Regions from separate parts of the Paenibacillus sp. FSL P2-0089 genome, predicted to be linked through region 1. Evidence: riboswitches for the same ligand, from Rfam matches in the RefSeq annotation. Region 1 holds a riboswitch; each other region holds the start of a gene.

The links. A riboswitch is a leader RNA that binds a small molecule or an ion and turns the genes downstream of it on or off. The one in region 1 is predicted to bind cyclic di-AMP.
Region 2: another riboswitch for cyclic di-AMP. It lies ahead of NST69_RS21155 (hypothetical protein); the one in region 1 lies ahead of NST69_RS16050 (APC family permease).
Region 3: another riboswitch for cyclic di-AMP. It lies ahead of NST69_RS31585 (ubiquitin-like domain-containing protein); the one in region 1 lies ahead of NST69_RS16050 (APC family permease).

What each region holds. Positions count from the first base shown of each region.
Region 1 covers NZ_CP152006.1:3,881,431-3,892,140, reverse strand. Annotated here, with positions in the region: gene NST69_RS16060 (DsbA family protein) at 1-526, shown strand, start outside; gene NST69_RS16055 (disulfide oxidoreductase) at 523-957, shown strand; cyclic di-AMP (ydaO/yuaA leader) riboswitch at 1,184-1,343, shown strand; gene NST69_RS16050 (APC family permease) at 1,472-3,289, shown strand; gene NST69_RS16045 (ABC transporter substrate-binding protein) at 3,462-4,499, shown strand; gene NST69_RS16040 (iron ABC transporter permease) at 4,653-5,714, shown strand; gene NST69_RS16035 (iron ABC transporter permease) at 5,711-6,745, shown strand; gene NST69_RS16030 (ABC transporter ATP-binding protein) at 6,787-7,593, shown strand; gene NST69_RS16025 ((2Fe-2S)-binding protein) at 7,603-8,412, shown strand; gene murB (UDP-N-acetylmuramate dehydrogenase) at 8,580-9,494, shown strand; gene NST69_RS16015 (hypothetical protein) at 9,591-9,926, opposite strand; gene NST69_RS16010 (ZIP family metal transporter) at 10,102-10,710, shown strand, end outside.
Region 2 covers NZ_CP152006.1:5,025,655-5,036,364, reverse strand. Annotated here, with positions in the region: gene NST69_RS21200 (glycoside hydrolase family 20 protein) at 1-412, shown strand, start outside; gene NST69_RS21195 (PhzF family phenazine biosynthesis protein) at 720-1,601, shown strand; gene NST69_RS21190 (NAD(P)H oxidoreductase) at 1,624-2,211, opposite strand; gene NST69_RS21185 (helix-turn-helix domain-containing protein) at 2,381-2,752, shown strand; gene cls (cardiolipin synthase) at 2,789-4,231, shown strand; gene NST69_RS21175 (DUF1877 family protein) at 4,280-4,729, shown strand; gene NST69_RS21170 (GNAT family N-acetyltransferase) at 4,759-5,193, opposite strand; gene NST69_RS21165 (MMPL family transporter) at 5,394-7,769, opposite strand; gene NST69_RS21160 (TetR/AcrR family transcriptional regulator) at 7,799-8,419, opposite strand; cyclic di-AMP (ydaO/yuaA leader) riboswitch at 8,990-9,172, shown strand; gene NST69_RS21155 (hypothetical protein) at 9,564-10,061, shown strand; gene NST69_RS21150 (SPFH domain-containing protein) at 10,080-10,710, shown strand, end outside.
Region 3 covers NZ_CP152006.1:7,387,348-7,398,057, reverse strand. Annotated here, with positions in the region: gene glmU (bifunctional UDP-N-acetylglucosamine diphosphorylase/glucosamine-1-phosphate N-acetyltransferase GlmU) at 1-662, opposite strand, end outside; gene spoVG (septation regulator SpoVG) at 906-1,193, opposite strand; gene purR (pur operon repressor) at 1,403-2,230, opposite strand; gene ispE (4-(cytidine 5'-diphospho)-2-C-methyl-D-erythritol kinase) at 2,396-3,250, opposite strand; gene NST69_RS31610 (small, acid-soluble spore protein, alpha/beta type) at 3,409-3,588, opposite strand; gene NST69_RS31605 (Veg family protein) at 3,814-4,089, opposite strand; gene yabG (sporulation peptidase YabG) at 4,359-5,267, opposite strand; gene rsmA (16S rRNA (adenine(1518)-N(6)/adenine(1519)-N(6))-dimethyltransferase RsmA) at 5,342-6,226, opposite strand; gene rnmV (ribonuclease M5) at 6,223-6,774, opposite strand; gene NST69_RS31585 (ubiquitin-like domain-containing protein) at 6,936-8,096, opposite strand; cyclic di-AMP (ydaO/yuaA leader) riboswitch at 8,383-8,611, opposite strand; gene NST69_RS31580 (TatD family hydrolase) at 8,811-9,581, opposite strand; gene NST69_RS31575 (HD domain-containing protein) at 9,635-10,710, opposite strand, start outside.

The sequences.
Region 1 (10,710 bases):
GGATGCTCCGGTCAAAATTGTGGAATTCGGCGATTTCAAATGTCCGGCTTGCGCCCAGTTCACCGGTGTGATCAAGCCGCAGATCGTTCAGGGCTATGTCGATCAGAATAAAGCAGCCTTCTATTTCGTGAATCTGGCCTTCCTCGGTACGGATTCCAGAACGGCCTCCCTGGCAGCGCTATCGGTCTATCATCAGAACCAGGAAGCGTTCTGGAAGTATTTCGATGCGATCTATGCCAATCAGGGGAATGAAGAGAAGGAATGGGCTACACCTGACTTCCTGGTGAGTCTCGCCAAGCAGCTGGAGCTGCCGGTGGATTACGACCTGCTGCGCAAGGACATTGACGAGCGTACCTACGTAAGCGAGCTGGAGCGGGATATTCAGCTTGGCACCGATACGGGCGTAACGAATACGCCTTCCTTGTACGTGAACGGCATCAAGGTGAAGGAGCCTTTCAATATGGAGGCGATTGACGCCCAGATTCAGGCAGCAACAGCAGCAGCGGGAGCAGGGACCGCCCAATGACCGCCTTCTCTGCCTTCTGCCGGCGTAACTGTCTCTACTTGGCCTGGTTCGTCTGTGTGGTGGCTGTAGCAGGAAGCCTGTATCTCAGTGAGGTCCTAAATTACGAGCCCTGTAAGCTGTGCTGGTTCCAGCGGATCTTCATGTATCCGCAGCTGTTCCTGCTGGGGATCGCCACCTACCGGGGGGACAAGCGGATCATTCCATACGTGCTTCCCCTTAGTCTGATTGGCGGCAGCATCTCCATATATCATTATGCGGAGCAGAAAATTCCGGCGCTCAGCAAGGTGCTTCCCTGTACCATCGGCGTACCGTGCAACAAGGATTATCTGAACTGGTTCGGATTTATAACGATCCCTCTGCTTGCACTTATAGCCTTTGCCTTAATCTCCATTCTGCTCTGGACAGGACGCAAAGAGGAGCCTGCGGAGTAAGAAGCTGACGGGCAGAAGGAAGAGAAGAGAATACCCTTAATTTTAGTAAAAAATAATATGCAAAAACCCTGTAAAATCACGTGGTAAAGGGATAATGAAAGAGAATGAAAGATCAAGACATACCGGATGATGAATTTGGTTGTTTTGAGTGCTTTTCATTCTTTTTTCATTTGTTTCCACGCTTTACGGAAGACGTGTTGTAGCTTAATATTAGTCCTTGTGAGAAGTTGAATATGCGCTGAATTTTCCGGAAGGAAAAACGGGGGAACCACACTTTGGCCAAGGCCAAAAGGGGTGAATCGGAGCAGGCTACTTGACCTGTAACCGTAGGGCTACCACAGTCCGAATCCGCCAGCTAACCTCGTAAGCCACTAGTGGGATAATGACCATGCACACTAAGGCATGCGGATCATTTCCGTATGCTTATTTTGGTGCCTGCATTTATGAAATCCACTTATGAAAACAGCGCAGGGAAACCCGTTTCAACTTAACCAAGAGAGGAACTGTTACTACAATGGTAAGCAAGGTAAAACGACTATTGATCGGGCGTCCGATGAAGTCGAACGAACTCGATCATGAAAAGTTATCCAAGGTGAAAGCACTGGCTGTCCTGTCTTCTGATGCGCTCTCGTCTGTAGCCTACGGAACAGAACAAATTCTGATTGTACTGGTGGCCGCCGGGTTCACCGCTATCTGGTACTCCTTGCCAATTGCATTAGCCGTATTGGGCCTGCTGGCTATTCTGATTCTGTCCTACCGGCAGACGATCTTCGCTTATCCCCAAGGCGGGGGCGCGTATATTGTCGCCAAAAGCAATCTAGGGGTGCATACCGGCTTACTGGCCGGCGGCTCTCTGCTGGTGGATTACATTCTGACGGTGGCGGTAAGTGCGTCGGCGGGGACGGATGCAATCACTTCAGCTTTTCCAAGTCTGCATAATCATAGTGTTCTGATAGCGGTATCTGTTATCGTGCTCTTAACGATTGTTAACCTGCGGGGAGTGACCGAATCGGCCTCCTTCATCGCTATCCCGGTCTATCTGTTCGTGGTTTCCATCTTCGTGCTCATCATCTCGGGGGTCTTCAAATATATGACCGGCGGCGCCCATGCCCATGTTCCTGAGATTGGCTCGGCCGTATCGAACGTGAGTATGTTTCTGCTGCTGAAGGCCTTCAGCTCCGGCTGTTCGGCTCTGACCGGGGTAGAAGCGGTCTCCAATGCCATTCCTAACTTCAAAGCGCCCGCGGAGAAAAATGCAGCCAAAACGCTGATGCTCATGGGCCTCATTCTCGGGGTAATGTTCACAGGTATTACGCTGCTCGCTTACTGGTACGGTATCATGCCTGATGAGAAGGCCACCGTGGTCTCACAGATTACCGAATCTACCTTCGGCCGCGGCGGACTGTACTTCTTCATTCAGGGGATTACGGCGGTTATCCTGTTCCTGGCAGCCAATACGGCGTACTCGGCCTTCCCGCTGCTGGCGTTCATGTTCGCCAAAGACAAATATCTGCCCCATGCCTTCATGGTGCGCGGCGACCGGCTGGGCTTCTCCAACGGTATTATTTTCCTCGGTGTTATGTCGGCTGTGCTGGTGGCGGCGTTTCACGGGAATACGGAAGGACTCATTCCATTATATGCAGTAGGGGTATTCATTCCGTTCACGCTGTCGCAGCTGGGCATGATGGTCCAATGGTACAGAACGAAGCCGAAAGGCTGGCAGAGCAAGTTCGCCGTCAATACGGTGGGGATGCTCACTACATTAACGATCACCCTGATTTTCATAATCACTAAATTCTCCAGCGTGTGGATGGCCTTCATCTTCCTGCCGGCTGTTATCATCGTGTTCCACCGGATTCACCGCCATTATATGAATATTGCCGATCAGCTGCGGATCTGCCCGGCTACCGATAAGCCTTGTATCAAAGGAAGCACCGTAGTCGTTCCGGTCGCCGGTGTGACTCGTGCTGTACTGCATTCGATCAGCTATGCGAAGTCATTGACAGATAATGTGGTCGCTGTATATGTAGGCTTCGATGAAGAAGAGATTCACAAGATGGAGCAGAAGTGGGAGGAGTGGAACCCCGGCGTACGCCTGATCGTCCTGCGCTCCCGCTACCGCAGCATTATCCGCCCGCTGGTGAAGTTCATCGATACAGTAGAGTGGAAGACCTCTTCAACGGATCATATTACCGTCCTGATTCCGCAATTCGTGACCAAGCACTGGTGGCAGGCGGTGCTGCATAATCAGACCAGCTTGTTCATCCGTTCATATCTGATGAATCAGAAGGACATTGTAATCGCGACTGTACCTTTCCATCTGCATAAATAATATAGAAGATTAGGAAGATGGCTGTTTCTGCTTAATGCGGAGACGGCCGTTTTTACGTTATTATAAGTTATTGGTTGACATAGAGAATGAGAATCAATATCATCAGTATAGACAAGATGAAGGTAACAGAGCTTTTGCCAATCATGAGGGTAACATACAGGAGGGGTATTCAATGTTTTCGTTCAACCTGCAAGGATCAAGAAGCGGGAAGCTGGCGGTGGCCGGACTTATGACTACAACACTGCTGCTGTCCGCTTGCGGAAATGATAATAGCAACGCAGGCAGTAACGGTGGAGCAGGCACCGCACCTGCGGCAACCGCAGAAGCGACTGCGGAGGCCACTGCGGTACCTGCAGCAACTGCTGCACCCGCTGTGGAGAAGACCGTAACGGATGCAATGGGACATAAGGTGACCGTTCCCGCTAATCCGCAGCGTGTAATTGCTTCTTATCTGGAGGATTATCTGGTAGCACTCGGCGTGACTCCGGTTGCCCAGTGGTCTACGAAGAATGGTACTCAGGCTTACCTGGCCGCTGAGCTTAAGGACGTTCCGCCGATCAGCTATGACCTGCCGCTTGAAGCCGTCACCAGCTTCACGCCGGATTTTCACATCGTCCAGTCGGAGGGCTCGGTTCAGAACGGTCTTTATGACCAGCTGAATAAGATTGCACCAACCTATGTACTCGGTGATGAGGTCAGCAGTGACTGGCGCGCAGCCTTGCTCAAGATCGGAGAGCTGCTCAATAAGACACCGGAAGCGGAGAAGGCTATTGCAGACTATGACCAGAAAGCGGCTTCAGCCAAAGCGGCTGTATCTGCGGCAATCGGCGATGATTCAGTAGCGGTTCTGTGGCTGGTATCAAAGAATTTCTTCATTGTAGATGAGACCCGCAGCAGCGGTGCGGTATTGTATGGCGATCTTGGAGTGAAGCTCCCGAATCTCGTGACCGACATTCCTGCAGAATCCAGAGCACCGTGGAACCCGATTTCACTGGAGAAATTATCTGAGCTGACTGCAGAGCATATCATTCTGGTGAATAGTGACAAGGCAAGCGGAGCTGAGATTACAGAAGGTGCAGTCTGGAAGGGAATTCCGGCCGTTAAGGCAGGGAATGTTCATGAATTCGGCAAAGATACCAGCTGGCTGTATAGCGGCCCTATAGCCAATTCCAAGACCATCGATGATATTCTGAGCAGTTTTGTAAAATAGGTTCTTTACCGGCCGGAGAATTGTGCAGGCTTTTATGTCCTAAGGATATAGAAGCCTGCCTCTTTTTTTAAGTTGAACAATATTCATATCTTTGCGATAATGAGAATCATAATCATCTATATTTCCCTAATAATCCTGATAAGGAGACGGCATATGGCTTCATCCACAGATTCTGCTCTACAAGCTCCTTCTGTTGAAGGGAACACATCTGTCCGGTCGCGGCCGCTTGCCGCTGCTGTTATTCTGGTGCTGGGAATAGCGGCGATTGTCTTCGGCCTGATGGTATCCGTATCGGTCGGTGCGGCGGATATCCGGCTGGCTACCGTATGGGAGGCGGTGTTCCGGTTCAATCCGGAGCTGCCCCAGCATCAGGTCATCCGGGAGCTGCGGATTCCCCGGGCTGCCGCAGGAGCGCTGGTCGGCGCATGTTTTGCCGTTGCCGGTGCGATTATGCAGGGGATGACCCGCAACCCGCTGGCGGATTCCGGACTGCTTGGTCTTAATGCAGGTGCGGGCGTTGGACTGGCCCTGGCTTTTGCCTTCGCGCCAACATTATCCTTCGCTTACATCATGCTGTACTGCTTCCTTGGAGCGGCTGTGGCCTCACTGCTGGTATTCGGGATCGGTTCGCTCTCCCATAGCGGATTGACCCCGCTTCGGCTGACCCTCGCCGGTGCGGCAGTAAGCGCCATGCTGCTGGCGGTCAGTCAGGGCATTGCTATCCTGTTCAGCCTCTCCCAGGATATCGCCTTTTGGATGGCCGGGGGGATTGGAGGAGCGAGCTGGAAGCAGCTGCAGGTAATATCTCCTTGGGTCGCGGCGGCCCTGATCGGTGCGCTGATGTTGTCGCGTTCGATTACGCTACTGAGCCTGGGCAGGGATGTTGCAGCAGGTCTCGGACAGCGCACCGGTCTGGTACAGACTGCAGGGATGATTATTGTCGTCATCCTCGCCGGAGCGGCAGTCTCCACGGTAGGGCCGATCGCTTTTGTCGGATTAATGATTCCGCATATTACGCGTTACCTCGTTGGGGTTGACTACCGCTGGATTATTCCCTGCTCCGCAGTCCTTGGAAGCATTCTGGTCCTGGTGGCCGATATTGCGGCCAGGATGATTAATGCGCCATACGAAACACCAATAGGTGCCTTAATTGCAGTATTCGGCGTACCGTTCTTCATCTATCTGGCCAGCAAACGCAAGGGGGAGCTGAAATGAACCGTTCCACCTCATTCCCCCCGGCCAAGCCGCGCCTTTCCAGAGAGGCTGGTATTCTGACACTGCTTGCTGTGCTTATCGTCATTCTGTTTCTGGTCAGTATGAATACCGGCTTAATGCGTCTGTCACCGCTCGAAGTTCTACATACCCTATCCGGCAACGGCACCAAGCAGCAGCAGCTGATTTTGTTTGATTTCCGGCTGCCGCGCATCGTGATCTCCTTGCTGATTGGTGCAGGCTTTGCGGTCGCCGGAGTGATTCTGCAAGGCTTGTCGCGTAATGCTCTCGCTGAGCCTTCCACCCTGGGGATCAATGCCGGAGCCGGATTCGCCGTACTGATCTTTATCTCCTTTGTACCGGCTACTACAGCAGCTCCGATCTTCGTGCTTCCGCTACTGGCGCTTGCAGGGGCCTCGCTTACTGCAACACTGATCTACTTCCTGTCTTACAGGAGGGAGGATGGGCTCTCGCCGACACGGCTGATCCTGATCGGGATTGCTGTGGGTGCCGGGATATACGCTTTTCAGCTTATTTTGTCATTAAGACTCGACCCGCAGAATTATCAGTTCGTAGCCATCTGGCTGGCCGGCAAAATCTGGGGCGGAGACTGGCGGTTTGTGCTGGCCCTGCTGCCCTGGATATTGATCCTGCTGCCCTTCGCATTCTACAAAGCCCGGGTGCTCAACGTACTGAATCTGGGCGATGAGCTCTCCAAGGGACTGGGCCTGCCGCTCGAACGGGAACGGCGGTGGCTGCTGGCTGCGGCTGTTGCGCTGGCAGGAGCCTGTGTATCGGTAAGCGGCAGCATTGGTTTTGTCGGGCTAATTGCGCCGCACCTGGCCCGCAGGCTGGTCGGCCCGCGCCATCAGATCCTGCTGCCTGCGGCTGCCCTGATCGGAGCCCTGCTGCTGCTTACGGCAGATACGATCGGTCGCTGGATCCTGCAGCCTGCGGAGGTACCTACTGGTATCGTAGTAGCGATTATTGGAGCACCGTACTTTTTATATCTTTTGGCCACATCGAAAGCGTAGTACAGGGATGTATATATTAAAAAATCTAAGGAGTGTTTATCATGTCGGAACGTTTAAATACAGAGCAGCTGAGCATCGGATATGCGGAGACTATGATTGTAAAGGGGCTGAATCTGTCGCTTCCGACAGGGAAGATTACGGCGCTCGTCGGGGCGAACGGCTCCGGGAAGTCCACGATTCTGAAGACAATGGCCCGGATCATGAAGCCAAAGAGCGGCAATGTAATGCTTGACGGGAAGTCCATTCACAATCTCTCCACCAAAGAGGTGGCCCGCCAGCTGGCGATTCTGCCGCAGAATCCTACTGCCCCGGATGGCTTAACGGTATCTGAGCTGGTAGGATATGGACGGTATCCGCATCAGAAGGGCTTCGGCAGCCTGACGCCTGAAGACCGCAGCATTATTGCCGAGGCGATTGAATTGACCGGCATGAATGAATTCCGTGACCGGCCGATTGACCGTCTCTCCGGCGGACAGCGGCAGCGGGCCTGGATCGCCATGGCGCTGGCCCAGCAGACGGATATTCTGTTCCTTGACGAGCCGACGACCTTCCTGGATATGGCCCATCAGCTGGAGGTGCTTCAGCTGCTGCAGAAGCTCAATGAGCAGGAAGGCCGGACGATTATTATGGTTGTCCATGATTTGAACCATGCTTCGCGTTACGCGCAGCATATGGTAGCGATCAAATCCGGTAATGTGATCAGCGAAGGCGCTCCGAATGAGGTAATGACACCGGCGGTGCTGCGCGAGGTATTCGGTATTGAGGCAGATATTGTACCTGATCCGCGTACAGGTGTGCCGCTCTGTCTGCCTTACGAGCTGGCTGCGTACAAAGTTGCCGGGCTGTAGGAGAGGAACATGAATGAATTCCTGAGACAAGAATATAAGTCTAAATTTGACCTCCATCTTGAGGTGCCGGAGGGAGCCGTGTATTCCTTCGCTGCTGCTGAGCTGGCAGAGGAGGGCGAGATGAGGGCCTTCATGGAGGCTTACCGGCCGCTGATGAAGGCGCTTGACGATAAAGCGGCCGGTGCGTACTTCGGCGGTTATCTGAGCATTATGGCACTCGCGGTCCAGTATTCCGTGACCGGCTTCTTGTGCGTACCGGACTTCAGCTTACGGAACCTTCAACTGCATCTTGTTCCGGAAGATGGCTACTGCAGAATTGCCTTCTCGCTTCGTGAATGGGGGATGGTACAAGCTCCGGCAGATGAGCCGGGCCGGAAGGCTTGGCGCAATGAAGCGTTAACCAGCTTCTACCAGAACACAGCCGGGCCGCTGATCCGGATGGCTTCACAGGTGAGCGGACTTTCGCCCGGGGAGATCTGGGGACAGCTGCCGACCAAATTCAACTATTATGCGGAAGCCTTTGCCGCTGAACTGACAGATCCGCTCCTGCTTCGCCGGCTGGAGGAGGATTACGCGTATCTGAAGGATGAGCTGCCCGCTGCCGTATTCGGGATGCCGCGGAATCCGTTCCAGGTGAAGGTACGGAGAATTGAATCGCTCACGGACCCGCAGCAGACGGTTCAGCTGCGTAACCGCTGCTGTATGTATTACCGGACTGAGGGCGGACGGCTGTGTTATACCTGCCCCCGGATGAAGGAAGAGGAGCGGTCCGCACGGCGGGAGGAATTCCGTGCCGAGCGCGCAGCGGCTGGCGAATAGGGTATAATTAGGAATTTCGAAACATAATAATGCTGTATGCAGCTTCGTAACAGGCTCCTGTCATTGACAAGGGAGCCTGTTCGTTGTTAAAGTTGTGGTTGCTGAAGCCGTAATTAACCGGCAGCGAGCACGACATTATCTTGTTTATAGAGTTAGGAGTATGAAGAATGAATATTGACAACATATATGAGGATTTGCAGCCGCTTGTTACAGCAGGCTCACTGAAACGCCGGGAGAGCCTTAAGAATCTGGTCTATACCCGCATGGGCGGCGAAGCAGATATTTTGGCGGCTCCTGTTACATATGAAGAGATCCAGAGCATCTATGCTTATGCCCAGGATCATCAGATCCCGCTTACGATTCTCGGCAACGGCTCCAATGTGATTATCCGGGACGGAGGCATCCGCGGCATCGTGCTCCAGACCTCGGATCTGTCCGGGATGGGCGTCCGCGACGGGCTGCTGTATGCGCAGTGCGGGGCGAAGATTATCGATGTCTCGGGCTATGCGCTGGAGCAGAAGCTGACCGGTCTGGAATTCGCCTGCGGCATCCCCGGCACGGTAGGCGGGGCACTCTACATGAACGCCGGAGCCTACGGCGGGGAAGTGAAGGATGTGCTGCACAGTGCGCTCGTGATCGATCAGAACGGGCAACTCCTTACCCTGCACAGCGATCAGCTGCAATGGGGATACCGCAGCAGCATCTTCGCCACTGGACAATATATTGTACTGGAGGCGAGATTCAAGCTTCTGCCAGGCGATCCAGCCGCGATTAAAGCGTCCATGGATGAGTTAACCTATCTGCGGGAATCGAAGCAACCGCTGGAGTATCCGTCCTGCGGCAGTGTATTCAAGCGGCCGCCGGGCCGGTTCGCGGGGCAGCTGATTCAGGAGAGCGGACTCCAGGGGACGCGCATCGGAGGCGCAGAGGTCTCACGCAAGCATGCGGGCTTCATTATCAACGCCGACAATGCAACGGCCAGCGATTATATCGGATTGATCCAGCATGTACGCTCAGCGGTGAAGCACAAGTTCGATGTGGAGCTGGAGACGGAAGTGGAGATTATCGGGGAAGAATTGTAGGCGATAGTTGTGGAAAAAGAGGGTGCAGTCCTAAGCCGGAATGTTGGCTTAGAGCTGCACCTTCTTTAACTTCTTATGGCCGGAGCTGCCGGATAATCAGCTTACAGCCAGTGAATATTTCGCCCGGCTCGTTTGCAGATCCACCTTAGCCTCGGATACCTCATGAAGCTCTAGTCCGCTCACTGCCAGCTCATATCCCGGCTGCGGCAGAGGCACAAGCTCACCGTCCGCATTCAAGGTACTGCCTGTCCCGCGCAGAATGACCGCACTGTCCAGATAATCATCGATGACATCGTCAGCGTTCCGGTAGTCAACGGTCTCCAGCTTGAAATGGACGGTGTCCAGGTCATCCAGCTCCCGTTTTTCGATGACCAGTGTTGTACCCTTGCGGGCTTCCAGCCAATCTATAAGCTTCTGTACGTTTGCTTCCATCGTATGATCCCATCCTTCGGTTAATAGAGATTGTTAATTCTAAGTTACCCCTTTCCATGCAAATGAATCCGTGCAAATTAGTTGAACTATGCAAGGTGTTTGCCGTTCTTCATTCGTGTGTAAACTATTCTTATGCATTGTAATAATGCCAATATCTTATAAGAAGGTGAAGCGGATGGGAAACGCATTGTTATGGGGCGCAGTCTCCGGCTCGGCGGTCTTGATTGGCGCACTTTTGGCCTTATTCCTGCGGATTCCGAATAAGCTGATCGGCTTCATCATGGCGTTCGGGACCGGTGTGCTGATCGGCGCGGCGGCGTATGAATTGCTAGAGGATTCGGCCAGTGACGGCGGACTGGCCCCGACGATTATCGGGTTCACCGCTGGAGCACTGGTGTTCACGGTGTTCGACTGGCTGATCTCGCGTAAAGGCGGAGCCGGACGCAAGCGCTCAGCCAGAGCCTCTTCAGGGAAGAGCGATGCCAAGGGCGGAGGGCTGGCTATTTTTGCCGGAACGGTACTGGATGCGATTCCTGAATCGATCATGATTGGCGCAAGTCTCATTGCGGGTCAAGGCGTTAGCGTACTGCTGGTCATTGCCATCTTCATCAGCAATATTCCCGAAGGCTTGTCCAGCACGGCTGGACTGAAGCAGGACGGCTATGGCAAAGGCAAGATTATGCTGCTGTGGCTCGGCGTACTCGCTATCTCCACACTGGCCTCAGGGGCGGGATATGAGTTCATGGATCACGCAAGCGGGTATACGGAAGCTGTGATTGCCTCT
Region 2 (10,710 bases), 1.1 Mb from region 1:
TGCGGATCAGACCCAGCGGGTCGCGCCCAAGCCGTCCATTCAAATCACGTATTGGACGAAGTGGCATCCGATGATGGCCCCGGTGGAAGACATTCTCGCCAAGGGACATCAGGTGATTAACTACAACGATGGCTACTTGTACTACGTGCTGGGCGAAAATGCGGGCTATAAGTATCCGACAGGCGAGAAAATCCGCGCCTCCTGGCATCCCGGCCTGTTCCCGGCCCGTACCGGAGAAGCCAAGCAGGAGTATACCGGAGCTTATCCGCGCGAACTCATCGGCACTACCTTCTCCATCTGGAGTGACAAGCCGGAGGCGCAGACCGAAGCGGAAGTGGCCGCAGGCCTCCGCGGCCCGCTGCGGGCGATGGCGGAGTTAGCCTGGTTGGGGAAGCAAGATGCGGGTGAGTAGATGGCTGAATAAATAGCTTAGTAGACAATAGTATTGCTTTCTATGATTGCAGCAACGGATACCGTCCGCTTCACAGGGACTTGTCCGTTGCTGTTTTTTTGCGTGAATTGGGAAAAGCGAACACAATGGGCAGTGCGAGGGTACGTGGTCCCAATATAGTCGAAAAACCGACCACATTGGGCACGCGCGGCGTCCATGGACTGAATGTATGCGGAAAACCGAACATATCATGATGCCTAAATATCTTAAATTCATTTTATATACATTTATGCTATCATATTACTCAAAAAAGACAGGCGGTGCAGGTGTGCAGAACATCAAAGTCTATCATTACGATGCGTTCAGCAGCATTCCGAACAAGGGGAATCCGGCAGGAGTTGTCCTGAACGGCGAGGGGCTCACGGAGCAGCAAATGCAGGAGGTCACAGCGAAGGTGGGTTTCAATGAGACGGCGTTTCCGTTAAAATCCAACCTGGCGGATCTCAGAATCCGCTATTTTACCCCGGGGCATGAGATTAATCTCTGCGGCCACGGGACCATGGCGTTGTTATATGCCATGAAGACCAAGGGTCTGCTTGGAGACGCCAGCGAGCTGACCATCGAGACCAAAGCAGGAGTCTTGCCCGTCCGTTTCACAGAAGATCACGACAGCCTCTATATGACGATGAGACAGGCCAGTCCCCAGTTTCAACCCTTTAACGGATCGCTTGAGGACCTGGCCCGCTCGATCGGCCTTGAACCCGGTGATATTGATCAGACCCTGCCGACCATGTACGGCAGCACCGGAACGTGGACCTTACTGGTCCCGGTCACAAGCCTTGACGCCTTCACCCGGATGGTGCCGGACAACAAGCGGTTTCCCGAGGTGCTGAAGGAGATGCCCCGCTCGTCCATTCACCCGTTCTGTCTGGAGACGTATGATCCTGAGGCGCATATGCACGCCCGCCATTTCTCCTCCCCGTTCTCTGGGACCACCGAGGACCCGGTGACTGGCACCGCCTCCGGGGTGATGGGGGCTTATTATTCCAGGCATATCGGCGGACAAGCACCCTCCTTCGAGCTGCTAATTGAGCAGGGCCTTGAGATCGGCAGGGACGGCAGAGTCAGAGTGTCAGTGTCGGACAACGGCAACACTATAGAAGTGACTGGCAATGCAGTTTATGTGAATGAATTTGATGTGATGCTGTGATTTCCCTCATTCCTGTGATGTGTCAGTTCTCCCCCTTGCCATAATGTAATCCCGCCTGATAGGCCTGTTCCAGAAGCGCTTCATAATGCGGGGGCGGCGAATCCAGGGTCTCGTAAAAGAACTCAACCTTGGAGTCTGTGATTCCGCAGTAATCGGCAATTCCTACGTTCAGCAGACGCGTGGTGGCCTCATCATAATTACGTTTCTTCACCTGCTCCTCCGATACGCCTGCCAGAGCCAGCCATAGCGCACGATAATCATGCAGATTACTTGTGCCGTAGGCAACCCTGTTGTTCAGCACCCGGTCGATATACCCCTTCAGCATGGCCGGCAGATGCCACCACCACAGCGGAAAAACAAATGCCAGGCCGTCATGCTGCCGCAACCGCTCCATTTCCCGCTCTAATTCAGGAGAATAGGGCTGTTCCTGTTCACCTGCGGTCATATTGAGTTCCTCTCTCCCCTGTAGAACAGGGTCAAATCCTATCCCATGCAAATCCAATATCTCATAATCATGGCCGGCCTGGCTCAATCCCTCTGCGAAACGGCGGGCGACCTGGAAGGTCAGGGAATCTTGTCTTGGGTGTGATACGACGATTAATACGCTCATGCTTGTATCTTCACTACCTTTCTTAATAGCAGGTTTGTAGCCATGTTCCTTGGCTGATGCTATTATAAACAGGAATAAAATAATCCGGAAGGACGCACTTTGCTGTTCTATAGGAAGGTGTATGTTCCATAGGAACATTGAGGTACCCTACATAATGGAGGCAGAAGCAATGACTGAACAGAATGGCGATAGCGTTCCCAAAAAGTACAAAGTAGGCGTAGAGGCGGCGCTGGAAGTGATGGGCGGCAAGTGGAAGCCGCTGATTATCTACCATCTTATGACCGGACAGAAGCGAACCTCCGAGCTGCTGCGGCTCATTCCGGGCTTAACCCAGAAAGTGCTGACTGCCCAGCTAAGAGGGCTGGAGAACGATGAGATTATCTCACGGACCATCTACCAGGAGATTCCTCCCAGAGTGGAGTATGAGCTGACGGCCTACGGCTGGGGGCTGAAGCCCGCGCTGGACCTGTTATGCTACTGGGGAGAGGAGCATCTGGACAGGATCCATGGCGACAGGTCCAAGGTGCTGGAGGACTTTTAGGCATCAGAGCGAGACAGAGAGAAAAGGGGAAAGAGCATGGAATTTGCAAGTCTAACCACAGTCGTCACCCTCATTAACATCATTCTGGCACTGGGCTTTCTGTTCATTGAGCGCAGGGAGGCTGGATATACCTGGGCCTGGCTGATGGTACTGTTTTTCATCCCGATTCTGGGATTTGTCTTGTATATCTTTTTCGGACGCAATCTCAAAAAGAAGAATTTCTACAAGCTCTTCATCGAAGAGCAGGAATATGTCCAGGCCGAAGCCGACAAGCAGCTGGCAGCCTTCGCGGAAGGGGCGGATGACAGGTCGCAGCTGCTGACGAACTATGCCCAGCTCATCAACATGAATATCCGTTCGTCGCACGGCCTGTTATCCAGCGATAATGAGATTGTTATTTACAGTGACGGCCATCAGAAGTTCGCCGCGTTATTCGAGGATATCCGCTCTGCCCGCGCAGAGATCAACATTCAGTATTATATCATTCAGCCGGACCGTCTGGGCCGGGAGCTGAGGGATATGCTGATCGTGAAGGCCATGGAAGGCGTGAAGGTGCGGCTGTTATATGATGAAGTCGGCTCGAAGCGGATTTCACGGCATTTTTTCAGAGAATTACGTGCAGCAGGGGGCGAGGTTGAAGTGTTCTTCCCGTCCCTGCTCAAGCCGCTGAACTTCCGGATCAACAACAGGAATCACCGCAAGCTGTGTATTATTGACGGAAGCATCGCCTATATCGGCGGGTTCAATGTGGGGGATGAATATCTGGGGCAGGTTCCGAAGTTCGGCTACTGGCGTGACACTCATCTCCGGATTACCGGAAATGCAGTCAGCCATATCCAAGGCAGATTCATCCTGGACTGGCATCAGGCGGGGATGCATGAGCGCGGGGATTACGGGGAATTCGTCTTCAACATGGAGCCCCATACAGGGACAAGCCCGGTGCAGATTATTACAAGCGGCCCCAATTCGTCCACCGAGCATCTGAAGAATATGTACATCAAGCTTATTTTATCGGCTAAAAAAAGTGTGTACATCCAGACCCCGTACTTCATACCGGACACCAGCTTCATGGACGCCTGCAAAATCGCCCTGCTCTCCGGAGTGGATCTGCAGATCATGATCCCTAACAAGCCTGACCATCCGTTCGTGTATTGGGCCACCTGGGCGTATGCCGGAGATCTGCTGAATTACGGGGCCAAAATCCTGCTCTACGAGAATGGCTTCCTGCACGCCAAAACGATTGTCGCTGACGGAGAGGTTGCTTCTGTCGGAACGATGAATATCGATTCGCGCAGCTTCCGGCTGAACTTCGAGGTGAATGCCATTGTGTATGACCGGGCGATTGCCGAACAGCTCCAGGATATTTTCCTGAACGATGTCAGACTGTGCTCTGAGCTGACCGTTGAACGTTATGCGCAGCGCTCGCTGGTGATCAAGCTGAAAGAGGGGATTTCCCGGCTGTTGTCGCCTATTCTGTAAGGAGAGTGGAGCGCGGGCAGCTGTATTTTATTGAGGGAGGAATGACAAATGGGTATGCTGGGTCAATATGTCATGGTGGATGAGGATACACTGGAGCGCATGATGGAGATGGACGGTTCAGAGCTGATGAATACGCTGGAGAAGCTGATTGAAGGCGGAAGTGAATATTACGATATCGACAAGCTGTGGGAGGAGCTGCATCTCGCGCTAACTGGAGTCTCGGCCAGTGAACCTATCGAAGGCGATCCGTTAAGTGAAGCTGTTGTCGGGGTTCATGTGTTTGAGGTGGAAGAGGAGGACGGGTTCTTCGCGTGCACCGAGCAGGATGAATTGGAGGACATTATTGCGGCGATGCAGCAGGTGGACTTCGATCAATTGAAGACGGATGGTGTAGCGGAGGAGCTGAGGGCAGCTTTGAAGGTTGAATTTGCAGGCCTGCTGGACTTCTACGGGAAGGCGCTGGCGGGCGGGAAGCACGTGATTTTCAGTGTGGCTTGAACGGGATGGCGCGAAGCGCCGGGACCTCGTTAGGAGGGGGAACCGGGCTTCAGGTTTTTCTGGAGATAATATTTGCTCTGCCCTTCATGCGGACAATCTTTGATCTCGCCGAAGATCTCATACCCCTGCTTCTGATAAAAAAACGGCGCCTGCCAGCTCATCGTGGTCAACTCGCTTACCTTACAGCCGCGTTGCCTGGCTCTGTGCTCCAGCTCTTCCAGCAGGGCCTTGCCGAGTCCATGCCCCCTGTACCCGGGATCCACAGCCAGCAAGTGCACATTCAGAATATTCCAGACCATATCCCCGGTAACGCCGCCGATGAAGACGCCGTTCTCATAGGCCGCCAGGGAGATCACCTCGCGCTGATAGGGCGGAATGCTGCTGTCCATGCGGCGGCTGTGTTCCTCCAGTAAGCGGGAGATTTCCTGCTGGTTCTGAGCAAGATCCAGTTCTATAATGTTCATGGGTACTCCTCCTTAGTATTTGAATTCAATTATAGCCATTATATCAAAATAGAGCCTGCGGACGATGCCGCAGGCTCTATTTGTACATGGAGAACGGCGGGAGTGCCGTCCGTTATTCCGGGGAGATGTACATGTCTTGGAGTCCCGCAAAGTACCTGACTATTCATCGAAGCCAGGTCTCCGCTTTGTGTGTGGCGAGTTTAGTGCTTGTGTCCGCTCTCGGCATTCAGCTTGGCGATCAGCTTATCGCCTTCGACATCGAGATTCGGCAGCAGGCGGTCCAGCCATTTCGGCAGCCACCAGGCTTTGTCGCCGAAGACGGCCATGACGGCCGGAACAAGCGTCATCCGGATGATGAAGGCATCGATCAGGATGCCGAAGGCCAGCGCGAAGCCGATCTGCTTAATCATCGCATCAGGGGCGAAGATGAAGCCGGCGAAGACGGACACCATGATCACACCTGCGGCCAGTACGACCCGGCTGGCCAGATCATAGCCGTGAATAACACTGTCCTTGCCATGGCGGCCGTGGACATAAGCTTCACGCATGGAGCTGACCAGGAAGACTTGATAATCCATGGCGAGTCCGTACAGAATACCGGTGACCAGGATCGGCATGAAGCTTAGCAGCGGTCCGCCGGTATCGAAGCCGAACAGCGAATGCAGCCAGCCCCATTGATAGACGGCGGTGGTTACGCCGAAGGTGGCAATAATACTTAACACGAAGCCGACGGTTGCTTTGATAGGTACGATAATGGACCGGAATACCAAGAGCAGAATGATCAGCGACAGGATAACGATGATCCCGATGTATATAGGGAAGGCATCGGACAGCTTCGAGGACATATCAATATTGATGGCGGTGAAGCCGGTCACGCCAAGATTAATATTGTTGCCGGTGGTCAGGCTGGACGCTGGATCACGCAGCTCCTGTACCAGGTCTCTGGTTGCGGTATCTGTGGGCCCTGTCTTCGGAATCAGGCTGATAATGGCGATATCGCCGGTGGGACTGACACCGAGCGGAGAGACCAGGGTCACATTATCGTGCATTTGCAGCTCCTGAACCAGCTTGCCCAGGATCGGCATGGAGATCTTCTCAGACGGATTCTTTGTCTCAGCAACCAGCAGCAGCGGGCCGTTGAAGCCTTCACCGAACCCTTTGGAGATGACATCATAGCTCTGACGGGCCGGAGTATCCAGGTTCGCCGAGGCGCCGGATGGAATACCCAGCTCCATCTTGGTCACTGGAATGGCGGCTGTGCCAAGCACCAGCACCACCAGCACAATGATGGCCCAGCGGTATTTCACCGTGGCATTTGCCCAGCGGTGCGAGAAGCTGTGCTGCGCTTTTTTGGCAGCGGTGCTGTGCTTGGTCCGGGCTTTGGCGGTTACGATCCGTTCACCGACCAGGCCGAGCAGCGCAGGCAGCAGGGACAAGGCCAACAGGACATTGATCAGAACGCTGGCCGCAGCAACTAGGGCCATAGTAGACAAGAAGCCGATGCCGATGACGAGCATGCCGCATAAGGCGATAATAACGGTCAGACCGGCGAAGAATACCGCGCTGCCTGCGGTGCCCAGTGCACGGCTGGCTGCTTCGGCTGCGCTTAATTTCTCATCCAGGATCAGACGGCGCTGGCGGTTCACAATGAACAGCGAGTAGTCGATCCCCACGGCGAGACCAATCATCACGGCAAGAACCGGTGTAATATCGTTCATCTGGATCAGGCTGCCGAGGGCAAACGCACCTCCGACGCTAATGCCTACTCCGAGAAGTGCGGTCAGCAGCGGCAGCCCGGCGGCAACGACTGAGCCCAGCGTCATGAACAATACGATGGCAGCAACGGCTACGCCGATCGCTTCCGTGGAGCCGATGGCCGGCATGCTTTTGAGCGAGTCGCTTGGAATCGCGGTAATGCCTGAACCGGACTGTTCAACTTTGGTCACGGTATCGATGATGTTGTCCGGCACCTCCGATGGCAGAGATGTCTGCTGAACCGTGAACTGGAACTGGAACAGGGCAATGCTGCCGTTAGCCGACAGCATCACGCCGGGAACCGGAGCGCCGTCAACAATCAGCGGACCGAACGGTGCTGCCTGAGCAGCAGCGGCTTGACCAGCAGCGGCAGAAGGATCGGCAGCGGCTTGACCAGTGGCAGCGGAAGGATCAGCGGCAGCTTGACCGGCAGCGGCGGAAGGATCAGCGGCAGCTTGACCGGCAGCGGCGGCCGCTGCTTGTGCTGCCAGTTCGGCAGGGTTGATGACATATTCCATGTTGTATACATCATTAATAGCTTTTAGAAGCAGCGCTGTACGCTCAGGCGTATCAAGACGCTCCCCGTCCGGTACAGTGAAGGCGATACTAGCCTGGCCTCCGGCCGCAGCGGGCAGCTCTTTTGTCAGCTTATCCAGCACCTTTTGCGACTCTGTGCCTTCAATTTTCATCTCGGAGCTGGATTGAATGCCGTTGACTCCAATCAGGGTGCCTACAACTCCGAGTACAATGATCCAGACTGCAATGAAGGCCCAGGGCTTAGCATAAGCCGATTTACCTAAGCGGTATAGAAAAGTAGACATGTAGTGGTTTCTCCTCTTTATCTGTGAATTTAGAAGCCGTTGCGTAAATAAGCAAACATGGAATTCAGGTATTGTTCAAACGGCATAGCCCCGGAGTCCCCGCTCTGCTGCTCACCCGGCAGCATGACGTTCAGCCGTCCGTCCAGGATAGGCACGAAGGCCCCATAGACGGCACCTACCAGCAGGTGGGTATATCCATCGGCATACCGTCCACGGGTGAACTGCTCCAGTGTCTCCTGGGCGGTGATCTGCAAATGCCGGAAGACATTGAGAATGTAAGGCTCCAGGGACGGATATTGATTAGCCAGGGAGACGAACTGCCGCAGCTTATGCAGGAACTCCGAGGTGAATTGCAGCTTCAGCAGATTGTACAGGGCATCGAGCGGTGTAGCATCCGACGGCAGAGCAGCCAGCGGGTTATTCTCTTTCTCTTGGACAGCAATAATGCCAATGAAATAGGCGGCGACTGCCTCCTCCTTACAGGAGAAGTAATTCGCAAAAGTCCGCCGGGAATATCCAGCCTTCTGAACAACATCATCCACAATGAAGCCATCCATGCCATGCTCAAGCGCAAGCTCGAAGGCCGCTACGGCTAAGGCATAGGCGGTGGCTTCTTTTTTTTTGTCCCGCAGATTCAGTTTGGAATTCAAAAGTAAATGTTCCTCCTTTCCCTGAAATCTATAAGCTCTATAGAATCTATAGGTTCTATTATTGCTCAAAGGGAAAGATTGCACAATGAGCATCGAGTGACGGAAATGTGAATATTTTAAATTTGGAGTAATGGACTGAGAAAGAAAGGTGGGGGGAGGAGATTAAGTTAGGAGGGCGTGGGGAAGGGAGTGGGAAGTAAGTGAGTAAATGAGGAGTGAGAGCTAGAGTGGGAGTAAGTGAAGGAGAGTAAGTGAGTAAGTGAGTAGATGAGTGAGTAGATGAGTGAGTAGGTAAGTGAGAGTTAGTGTGGGAGTAAGAGTAGGGGAATAAGTGAGTATGAGAGTGGGAGGGGATTAGGTGAGCAAATGAGCAGTACGTGAGAGGAAGAGTAACATGGGTGTAAACAGACGATAGCGCGAGCAAATCCCCGGGCGGATAAGAGTAGAGCTGAAGAATGCGCCTTCATTCACGAAGGGACAGCATTATTGACTTCTTTTGTCATCCGTGAGGTTTTACATTAAATGGCTGCAGGCGTAAGATTCAATCAACAACCGAATGAAATGACACTGTTCTTGAAATGGCTGAATTCCGTAACGGGAACGGGGGAACCAACTGGTGCAGGTGGCTTAAGGATAGGCTGCTGAGTACCCGGGGTGAATCCTTGCCAGTGTGCTACTATGGCTCTGGTGAGGTAGGGCAATCTCGCTGCCCGAATCCGTCAGCTAACCCCGTAAGCCTCGAAGAGAGAGGATGAGCGCCATGATCGAGTAACCGACCACGGAGAGCCCTGCTGCTGCTGTGGTCTTTTTGCTGTGTAGGGAAGGGGATTAATCCCACTGAATGCCCTGAAAATGGGCTGGATGCAGAAATGAAGAGCACAAGTGCCCTTGAATCCAATTGCGCCTCTGCCATACACAACCAAGCAGCCTAAAGTGGAAATTAGGGGCAATAGTGACAGGTGGAAGCACAATTTAATCTTATAACAACACTGATTAGTCATTTATATGCCGCAATAGTCTTTTTATGTACCACATTAGTCAGTTTCCGCATCGCCACTACAGTCAGTTTTCTTATAGCCATATTACATTGAAAGGAGGGGTTCCCATCGCTACTGTATTTATCGTCTGCTTCTGGGTTGGCCTCGTGCTTATCCTAAGCGGCAGCATTCATGGGCACGGTCTGGTAGGCCACCTGCATGTAGGGGGAGGGGATGCTGGGGGGCCGGGCTTTCTCCCGATTCTTCCGCTGATGGTGTTTGTCACCGTCTGGGGCGGCACGGGGTATATGCTTGTCAAGTACAGCGGGATGCAGCTGCTCACCGTGGTACTGGTCTGTACCTTGATCGCCCTGCTGCCGGGCATCCTGCTCTACACGGTACTGGCCCGGGTGATGACCCGGTATGACAGCAGTATGAGTGAACTCGATTATGATCCGGCAGGCCAGCTCGGCTATATCAGCATCGCCGCAGCGGATGGGGCCGTGGGAGAGATGAAGTATGTGCTGCACGGGACCATGCGCTCCATCGGCGTGCGGGCCGAATCCGGTCAGTCGCTATTGCGGGGCGATCGGGTGATTATTGTGAAGACGGATAAGGGGATCGCAGCGGTCACTTTGTTCGAGAGGGAAATGGAACAAAACTAACGGGGAGTGTCGGAGCAAATGTTAATTTTATATGTAACCGGAGCTATTGTTGTTGTGATTCTGCTGGCGTTAACCAGTATTGTGACCGCGTATAAAAAGGTTCCGCCCAATCAGGCCATGATCGTATACGGTCTCGGCGGCAAAAGAGTGGTTCAGGGCGGAGGGACATTCGTCATCCCCGGCTTCCAGAACAATAAAACCATCTCCATGATGCTGATGAGCTTCGATGTGATCCCGGCGCAGGCCATGTTTTCCCGCCAGGGCATCAAGCTGAACCTGGAGGCGGTCGCCCAGATTAAGATCAAAAGCGATCCAACCGCTATTCTCACAGCCAGCGAGCAGTTCATTGACCGGCCGGAGGAAGACCGCGAGACGATTATTCTGCATTCGGTGGAAGGCCATCTGCGCGGCTTGATCGGGCAGCTCAGTGTAGAATCTATACTCAAGACCCCAGACGAAATCAACAGCAAGATGCGGGAGACCTGCTCAGAGGATCTCGACAAGATGGGGCTGGAGGTCGTCAGCTTCACCATCAAGAAAATTACCGACGACAAAGGGTACATCGACAATATGGGGGTGCCTGAGATTGAGCGGATTCGCCGTGATGCCAGCATCGCCAAGGCTGAAGCCGAACGCGATATTCAGATCA
Region 3 (10,710 bases), 3.5 Mb from region 1:
GCTGCGTCATGGGCCTGATAGCCCAGAACGATATCGCCCTGCGCCCGGAGTATGCCGATAACATCCGTCAAATAATATTCCTGCTGGTTGTTGGTATTCGTAACCTTCTCGAGAGCAGCAAAGAGCTTCGCGTTATCAAAACAATACGTCCCTGTATTAATCTCGTTAACCGCAGCTTCACTCTCTGTGCAATCCTTCTGTTCCACAATCTTCAGCACTCCGCCGTCTTCGCCGCGGATAATCCGTCCATATCCGGCAGGCTGCTCCATAACAGCAGTAAGGACAGTTGCAGCAGCATTCTGCGCTTCATGCAGCGCCATCATGCCTTCGAGTGTCTCGCTCATGACAAGCGGCGTATCTGCGCAGATGACAATGGTGGTTCCTTCTTCGCTGCCCAGAAGATCCTTGGCCTGCTTGACGGCATGGCCGGTTCCAAGCTGGACATCCTGCAGCACATATTCGGCATTCTCGCCTAAGTATGCCTTCACCTTCTCGGCGCCGTGGCCTACAACAACTACATTATGCTGGCATCCGGTCGCCTTCACTGTATCAAGCACGTGCCCTACCATCGGTTTACCGCAGACAGGGTGCAGTACCTTGTATAATTTAGATTTCATGCGCTTGCCTTGGCCTGCAGCAAGTACAACAGCCATTCTTTTCAAGAATGCCAACCTCCCACTTCTTGAACTCACTACTGAATATATCTCATTCCGGGCAAAAAGAAAAGAGAACCATGCAGGCATGGTTCCCTTTTCTTCGAACCCCAATAAAATCCCCCCACAATGTGGGGCTTTGGCTCCGAGGCTGACCCAGGTACTCTGCGGGGACCCCGAAACATATAAAACGGTATGGCCTATTGCCGCCCTGGGGAGGCAGCAACTCTCAGAGAGTCAGCGGTTCACCGCTTAAGCTCCCTCTTCAATAACTTCCTCTTCTTCCGTAGCGGCACGTTCGTACTCGGCCAGAACCGCAGATTGAATCTTCTCGCGCGTTCCCGAAGAAATCGGGTGTGCGATATCGCGGAATTCTCCGTCAGGTGTACGCTTGCTGGGCATTGCAACAAACATCCCGTTATTCCCGTCGATGACGCGAATGTCATGAACAACAAACTCGTTATCGATTGTAATGGATGCGATTGCTTTCATTCTCCCCTCAGAGTTGACGCGGCGGAGTCTGACATCCGTAATTTGCATGTGTGTGTTCACCACCTTTTTCCATCAGAGACTTGGTGTATAATTCCACACAGCAAAGCGAATTCCTTCTTTTTCATTCCAAATAATGCCTGATTAAGAAGATTATTTTTGCAGAATCGTCGATTTCGACAGATTTCGTGCAGTTATCTTAAGAATCCTCATAAATTCGACATTATGCCCGTCTTTTCAGAACCGGCAGTATCCCTCGTTCAGGAGGAGAAATAGTTGCCCGGAAACGCCGAAATACGCCGCACCTTGGAGTCCACCTCTGTCAGCTTCACCAGCGACACGTAGTCATGCAGCAGGCGTTCTTCATTCTCCACGTCGCCGGACTCTACGAGTACGCCCACACCTGCGACCTCTGCATTGAACTCACCCAACAGATCGACCATTCCGCGTACGGTGCCGCCAGCCTTCATGAAGTCATCGACAATCAGCACCCGGGATTTCTCGCGCAGTGCCCGTCTGGACAGGGACATCGTATGGATGCTCTTATGGGAGCCCGATACATAGTTGATGCTTACAGCCGAGCCCTCCGTTACCTGATGGTCACGGCGGACCAGCACGACCGGCAGCCCCAGCTGCGCAGCCGTTGCGTACGCCAGCGGAATCCCCTTGGTCTCCACCGTCATGACGACATCAATCTCCACGCCGTAGAAGGCGGTGGCAATGATCTTGCCGGCCTGCTCCATCAGGGACGGGAGGCCGAGCAGATCCGACATATACAGATAACCGCCGGGCAGTATCCGGTCGCTCTGCTCAAGCTGCCCGCACAGACGGTTCACGAAGGCAAGCGCCATATCCATAGGCATACGCGGAATATAACGCACTCCGCCCGCTGCCCCGGCCAGTGTCTGCAGCTCGCCCATTCCTTCGCCTTCAAATACCTCTTTTATAATAGCCAGGTCCTCGCTGACCGATGACTTCGCCGCACCGTACCGCTCTGCAAAAGTGGACAGAGGCAGCAGATCGTGCGGCTTCTCCAGTAAAAATTGGGTCATGTCAACTAACCGTTGGCTTCGTTTAAGTTTTTTCACGGAATGCTCCTCGCCTTATAAGCTGAATTTAAGAATAATGCATGCTTGATTCTTAAATTCACTTTATACAAAACCGAATATTACTATGAATAATATCATTATTGTACGGATTTGCACAAGCGGAAACCGCTTTGCCTCCGTTATCAGAGGATGGTCCCGCTCCGCTTAGCTCAGGGAACGCACTGCATAGACTTCCTTGCAGAATCCGCGCAGCCCGTTATAGATTCTCGCCACCTTGGAGTGCTTGGAGACAAGGCCAAATACGGTCGGACCGCTCCCCGACATCAGCACGCCGTCCGCCCCCAGCTTCAGCATCGCTTCCTTGAGCTGCTGCACCTCAGGGTGCAGCTTCAGCGTCACATCCTCCAGCACGTTGCCAAGGCCCTCACAGACGGCTGAGAAGTCACCGGCCTCCAGAGCCTGCTGCATGCGGAGCGCGGACGGATGCACCGCTATGTTGCCGGCGCGTACGCGTCCGTATACCTCAGCCGTCGATACATTGATCGGCGGCTTCGCCAGGATGACCCACATTTGCGGAGGATTCGCGATTTGGGTCAGCCGTTCGCCCCTGCCCGTAGCCAGGGCAGTGCCTCCTGTGACGCAGAACGGGACGTCTGAGCCCAGCTCAGCGCCCAGCTCCTGCAGCTCCTGCACCGGGATGCCCAGGCGCCAGAGCCGGTTCAGGCCGCGCAGCGTAGCCGCGGCATCGCTGCTGCCGCCGGCGAGGCCGGCAGCGACCGGAATTCTTTTGTCCAGATGGATATGTACTCCGCTTCTGACGTTATACCGGTCCTTGATCAGCCTTGCCGCCTGGAAGGCCAGATTCTTCTCATCCAGCGGGATATATCCGGCCTGGCTTGAGATAATAATCGAATCCCGCTTCAGCTCCGACAGCTCCAGACGGTCCGCCAGATCGACCATTGTCATTATCATTTCCACTTCATGAAATCCGTCAGCCCGCTTATGCAGCACATCCAGCATCAGATTAATTTTTGCCGGTGCCTTCTCATACATTTTCAAGGCGTTCACCCACCCTCAGCTTTTCCCGTACAAAACAACTTAACATATTATATGAGAAACTGACAGTGAAGTCCATTAAATAAACATCCGGTTCTATGAAGCAGAAAAGGTACCGCCCGCAGGCGATACCCGGTGCGGCATAACACCGCTATAGCCGCTTACAATTTCCGCGCAGCAGCCTGCTCTGCCAGCTGAATCGCCCGTTTCACCATATTCCCGGCGTCGACTGCCCGGATTCCGCCCCAGCCCTCCTGCTCAACCGTTTCGTAGAACCCAAGCTCCTTGGCCAGCTCCGTCTTCAATTCCTCCGACATCATGCTTCGTCTTCTGCGGCTCATTACGAATTCCTCCCTTGTATGCTGCTCTATGATGAACGTACTGCCTATGTAGTATGCAGCCGGGAGGCCAGTGTCATGCAGCATAATTCAGTAAGACCCCTACATGCAAAATAACCCCACAAAGTGGGGCTTTAGCGTAGGTGTTGACTCAGGTACTTTGCGGGGACACCAAAACATAAAAATTCTATCAAAAAACAGCCCCCCCGCAGGGAGACTGTCATGACGCTAAGCTTTGATATACATAATCCGCATCTGCCCATCGTCTTCGGTAACTGTGATTTCCACAGATTCAGTAAGTATATCGGCATAGCTATAGGAGACACGCTTGAATGTCTGCTGCTCCTGATCGAGTTTGACAATAAATACAGAAGGGTACGTTTCTTCCAGGACACCGGTGCGTTCAACGGTCTTCCGACGGCCACCGTTAGCCCGCAACGTGATCTTATGACCGACGTGAGCTTCAAGACTGCGTTTAATTTCTAACAGCGCGTTATTAGCCATTACCTGACGACCACCTCTTTCCTTGTCCATTATACAACCTCTATAACCACTTGTCAAATTAAATAAATAATTATAGATGATGAGAAAAAAGTTGTCAACGGAATTTTTTTAGACGGGGATATTCCTGACTTAAGCACCTTGTTATCAGTAATGATGACTGGCTGCTCCCTAACCCATCTTGTGTCCTAAGCGGCTTCCGTGGCAGCAAAATAGGATAAGCACGAATGCTTACCCTATTCCTTCCGCCTGTTCAGTTATCACTTGAATGGTTACAGCACCGAAGGCGCTACCTTCAGCGTAGCCAGGTTCTGCAGCTGAGGCATTCCGATCCGGAAGCTGCCCCGCGTCTCGATTCCGCCCATCCCCTGATTGCCGCTGATCGTATGGCTCAGCACATCGCTTAAGTTCACCGTATCCCGGATAGAGGTAAAAGAGGCCTTGGCCGCGATATACACCGGGTCCAGGGCATGAATGAGTATTCTGCCCGGGGAGCTGGCGAAGTTGGCACCATTGCCCAGGAGAGCCTCGAAGTGCGACTGGCAGGCTCCGGCTACAATCGTCAAAGCATCGAAATTCCGCTCATATTCACGGGCCACCCGGATGGCTGCCACAAAATTCTGTGAATTCTTATAGCTGCTCAGACTGTACAGATCATAATTCTGCTGTTGCTTAAGTACTCCATCATGGCCGGTAATCACTACGATATCGGGACGCACACGGGGCAGCAGACGGTACAGCGTCTCCGCCATTTTGGATTCGTTGACATGATGTCCCTCCGCCGGTATGCGCAGCTGCTCGTAGAGGCTCAGGCTCTTCTTCAGATAGAGTGCATCACCATCCAAATGCAGGACCTTACCCGGCACTTCAAAATAAGCCGCTTCCTTCGGAGATTGGCCCCAGGTTCCCGTGGACCCCGACACGCTCTCTCCGCTTCGCTGGCTCTGCACCTGCCGGTCTTTACGCAACCAGGTTAGAGATTCTGTTGCCTTGATCTGCGCACGCGCTCCCCGCTCGGTAACCCGTGTAGGAGGCACCTGAACCAGATCCTCCAGCGGGGAATCCGCCAGCAGACGGAACTCCGTGCCTTTAATGACTGCTCTATTCTGCAATATATTGTCTACCCGGAAGGTCACATCGCCGCCATAGGATTTACGAATGACCAAGTCTCCTAGATTCATCACAACACCACCTCTACCCCATGTTATGGGCAAAGGCCCCGGTTGGTTCATCCGCCGGGAGGGTTTTCTGTATTCTATGCGATGCCTGCGGCCAGAAGAACCGCACTGAGCCGTGCATACTCTTCAATGCTAAGCGTCTCGCCGCGCCGCGAGGGTTCAATGCCGGCTTCGGAGAGCAGCGCCTCCAGGCGCTCCCGCCCTTCTTCCGGGAAGAAGCGTGCCTTAAGATTATTGGCAATCGTCTTGCGCCGCTGGGTAAAGGACGCCTGAACCACACCAAAGAAATGCTTCTCGTCCGCTACCTCCACCGGAGGACGTTCTCTGACCTTCAGTCGGATCACAGCCGATTCCACGTTAGGCTGCGGGATGAACACCGTACGCGGCACCATACAGACCAGCTCAGGCTCGCTGTAATACTGGACGGCAATACTCAGGCTGCCATACTCCTTGCCGCCCGGAGACGCCGCCATACGCTCGGCAACCTCCTTCTGGATCATGACCACGATATTATCCAGCGGCAGCTTCTCCTCCAGCAGCTTCATGAGGATAGGTGTAGTCACATAATACGGCAGGTTAGCTACGACACTAACCCGGTCCCTGCCCGCGAAATCCTCAGCGAACAGCTCCTGCAGATTCACCTTCAGCACATCGTCATTACGGATCTTTACATGGGGATAAGGCGACAGGACATCCCTAAGAATCGGAATCAGCCTGCGGTCAATCTCTACCGCAGTGACGGCCCCGGCCGTCAACGCCAGCCGTTCCGTCAGTGCTCCGATCCCCGGGCCAATCTCAAGCGCACCGGCTGTGCTGTCCAGACCGGCGGCATCCACGATTTTGTCCAGAATATTCTGATCGATCAGAAAGTTCTGGCCCAGGCTTTTTTTGAAGGAGAATCCGTAACGCTGAATTATCGCTTTGGTTCTTGTTGGGGACGAGATATTCTCGATACCGCTCATGAAGTAATGCCTCCCTGATCAATTTGGGCGAGGGCCTGCGCGAACTCTTCGCGGGTAATGCCGAACATCGCCAGACGTTTGTACAGCTGTTTGCCATTGCAATAACCGATACCGAGCAGATTGCCAAGCTGCATTCTGCGCTCAGCCGCCCGGGGATGCACCATCAGCCCTGCGGCCATAAGCTCATCCAGCCCGATGATGGGCGGCGCCCCCTCGAAGGAGGTATGTACATGCTCCAGCGCATGGCGGATAGCCTCAGGCGAAGCATTCTCTATTCCGATATCTCCTTTGCGCGTTGCATCCTTCTCAGGGATGAAGGCATGCTTGCAGCCCGGCACCTTGGCCGCGACGATTTTGCGGATTCGCTCTCCGGCATGATCCGGGTCGGTAAGAATGATTACACCCCGGCGCTCCATGGCCAGCTTGATCTTGGCAATGACCCTGCTATCCACTGCCGAACCCCCGGTTTCAATCGTATCGGCCTCAACCGCCCGCTTAACGGCAACGGTATCACTTTTCCCTTCAACCACAATTAGCTCTTTAATCATAAATATTTTTACTCCTTACTCCAGAACGCAAAAAGAAGAGGATTCGCTCCCCTTCTTTTTGGCTAAAGAATGTATAAGTGATGAGCGGCAGCTCTCTGAAATTTCGTAAGTGCTTCCCTCACTATATCGTATTAACCGCTAATTTGCAAAAGACTTTACGTTTAGTTCAGCTCCGGCTTCACAGGTCCGATCACATAGAGTGTGCGCGACTTGCGGCCGAAATTACGGGCATGACTCAGTGAATCGTAATAGACATCCACCTTGTTGCCTTTGATGGCACCGCCGGTATCCTCTGCTCGGCGAAACCCTAATCCTTCAATGTACACCCACCAGCCGATTGGTATAACCCTAGGATCTACAGCAATAGTGCGGCCTTCCGTTACGCGTGTGCCGGAGGCAGTACGTGTTCCAATACCCGGTTCCTGCGACGAATACGCGGTCATGGATACGTTTTTAATCATTCTTTTGTACTCGAAATCCACACCAGCCTTACTGGTAACATTGCTGGCCTTTGCGCTCGCTTTAGATGACTTGGAGGTTGTTACAGGTTTGGAAACTTTGGCAGTAACTACGACGGGCTTAGGAAGCGGCTTGGTTCCAATGGCAATGACTTTGTCCTTGGTAACCGTCTGTACTTCCTTGCCGATCATGCGCATGGATGCCAGCTCGCCATCTTGATAGATCTTCTCGATGTGCTGGACCATTACGCCAGGCTTACCTGCCTGTGCCACTCTTACGGTTCCCTTGGTCAATGAGGGGTCTGCTGTCTTAATGACCCGGAAAGGCAAATTAGTTGTCCGTTGAACCACATGCTTGTTAATCCGGACAATTTTGATTTCCATGTCTGCAGATACTGCGGTTTCTAGCGAAGGGTAAATCTTGTCTAAGCCTTCCAGGCTGTAGCCCAGCTTGTCGATGGCCTGACCAATGGTATCCTCGGTCGTAAATAACGTCTCGGTCTTTCCGTCTACGGTAAGAGCGAACTTCTGCGCAGTGTTAATCACGATACGGTCGCCGTCTTTTATTTCATCACTAAGGCCAATAGATAATTCATCATGCGCCTGCAGCGAAATCTGTTCCTTAGCCAGCACATCACTGAACAGCGTTTCCCGCGTCTCCAGTGTCTGTACCTGTCCGTCTATTACTAGGGTAATTTCTTTTTTGCTCTGACCGTGTACGTACAGCAGTATTAACAGTGCGATAACAATCGATGCCACACCGGCAAGTAAAACTACGCGGGGATTCACTTGCTTCAACCGTAATGCGAAAGACCTGCTGGATGATTGCGAATCATGGGATACCTCTGGTTGGAATACGCCCACTCTTTCCATCCTCCTTACATAGCCCCGTCGTCCAAGTTAGTTCAAGGTGACTGTATCACTTCTGACGAAACTAGGTTTGAGTTTGCAACAGGATACGCCCGCACTTGCTTCAGCGTTTCCTGCTCATGGATCGCCTGCTCGGCATAGTTACTCCGGAGATCTGTTATATAACAGTATGCCGGGAGCATTCTCATTATTCAAAACAAAAGAAGCCTAAAAAGAGCTCATAGAGGACTCTTTCGTGGCTTCCCGGTGTCGAATACGTCGGAATGCTTATGCACGAGGTTTCCTCTCTTACTTGCGCTTACGGGGTTAGCTGTCGGGTTCGGACATAAGAGAGACGCCCTATCTCAGGTCACCCGCTCACGGCGGTTGCCCTCAAATTCACCCCAAAGACCACGTAAAGAAATCAAATAATGCCTGCGGCAATTCTGTGCCAGTACTCTTGTACGTTCATGCGGCAGCGCATTATTGGTTCCCCCGTTCTCCATACGGAGACTCAGCGAGACGATCCATGAAATTAGTGACTGTCACAGTTACAACAGCTCACTGCACTGAAAAGATGATATCCTGTTTTGATACATGTTGTAAAGGACGATTCAACCACGTTTACGTAAAAAAATGATTAAAATATTGTAATAATCGGCCGTTTTTCCGTCATAAAAGTTTAATATATCCGCTATACTTCATTTTTCACCGCTTTTACTCCTGTTTTCAGAGTATCCCAAATCGTTCCAGTGCGTTCGCATACGTAATTTCCGCCAATTCCTGTAATTCAATCCCTTTTATTGCCGCGGCCGCCTCCGCTACCAGCCTCACATGAGCGGTCTCATTTCGCTTGCCCCGGAAGGGGTGCGGAGTCAGATATGGGGAGTCGGTTTCGATCAGCAGCCGGTCCAGCGGAGTCTGGGCAAGCACCTCTTTGGGCACCCGGGCATTCTTGAACGTAATCGGTCCTCCAAAAGAAAGATGGAAGCCCAAATCAAGACACATCTTGGCACTTTCCCAGCTCCCGGAGAAGGAGTGCATTACCCCGCCAACCTCGCCTGCCTTCTCCTCGCGGAGTATACGTATCACATCTTCATGAGCATCACGGTTATGAATGCTGATTGGCATCTTCAGCTCACGGGCCAGCCCGATCTGCTTGCGGAATACTTCATGCTGCACATCCTTAGGAGAGGTATCCCAGTAGTAATCCAGCCCAATCTCGCCGATGGCAACCACCTTGGGATGAGCGCATAAGGAGGCGATCCATTCCAGGTCTCCGTCCTTCATCGTGATGGCATCCTGGGGATGCCAGCCAACGGCTGCATAAATATAATCATATTTCTCGGCAAGCTGCATGGTGGTCGGTATCGTATCCCGGTTAAAGCCGATGTTGATCATCTTGCTGACGCCGGCTTCCAGCGCCCTGGAAATGACCTCTTCGCGGTCTTCGTCGAATTGTGGAGCATCCAGATGGGTATGGGTGTCGAATAACTGCATTACATACATCCTTTCGGCCTGTTGTTGTATCTATAATTCCAAGCATGATCTGATTATTTGGCAAAAATCTCTGCGATGGACGGCGGCAGCTGTGGAAGGGCTTTCTGCAGTCTGTCCTGCGGAAAATACAGATGGTATCTGCCGCGGTGAATACCACTGATAGAACGAACAATATCCGAGACCTCCGAGATTTCCCTCAGCCGGTCATGCTTGTCCAGAAGCAGGATCTGCTTGCTGTCAAAGCCGTCTCCCGGACGGAACACATCATAGGGAAGATCGGTGGGATAATCAATTTCCAGATCATAATCGGGCCGGAGTCCCGCACCGGCGAAGCTGCGGCGGATTTCGTCAATCGTGTCAGAATCCAAATGCTCCATCTCCACATATTTATACAGTTTACGATGGATAAACCGGCTGCACAAGTCGCTCAGGATGTCATCCTCCTCCAGCGTCCACTGCATGAAGGCAGTCTGCATCAAGGCTTCATCCAGCAGCAGGTACTGCCCTACCGTTACCTCTCCGCTGAACAGATCACTTAAGGGCTCGATCATGAAGCGGAAGGCATGCTGCTGCTGCACCAGCTCCTTGGCCCGGCGGAGAATCTGCCTGAGAATAATCTCAGAGCTGCGGGTTACCGGGTGGAAATAGACCTGCCAGTACATCTGGTACCGTGACATCAGGTAATCCTCAATCGCATGCATCCCTGATTCCTTCACAACCACCCGGCCGTCATAAGGGCGCAGCATCCGCAGAATCCGGTCGATGTCGATGGTTCCATAATTCACCCCTGTATAATATGCATCCCGGAGCAGATAATCCATCCGGTCCGCATCCAGCGGTCCCGACACCAAATTGACAACAATTTCATGCTCATAGGTTTTGGAGATGACCGAGGCTACTTTACCGGGGAAATCTTCGGCCACATCACGCAGAATAGCCGTAATCTCTGTATCCTCCAGAATGATGCGGCAGGTCCAGTCTTCATGATCCATTTCGAAAGCTTCTTCTATAGAATGGGAAAATGGGCCATGCCCCAAATCATGCAGCAGTGCTGCACACAGGGTAAGCAGTCGCTCCTCCGGCATCCAGTCCTTATAGCCGCTCCGTTCAAACTGGGAAATAATCCTCC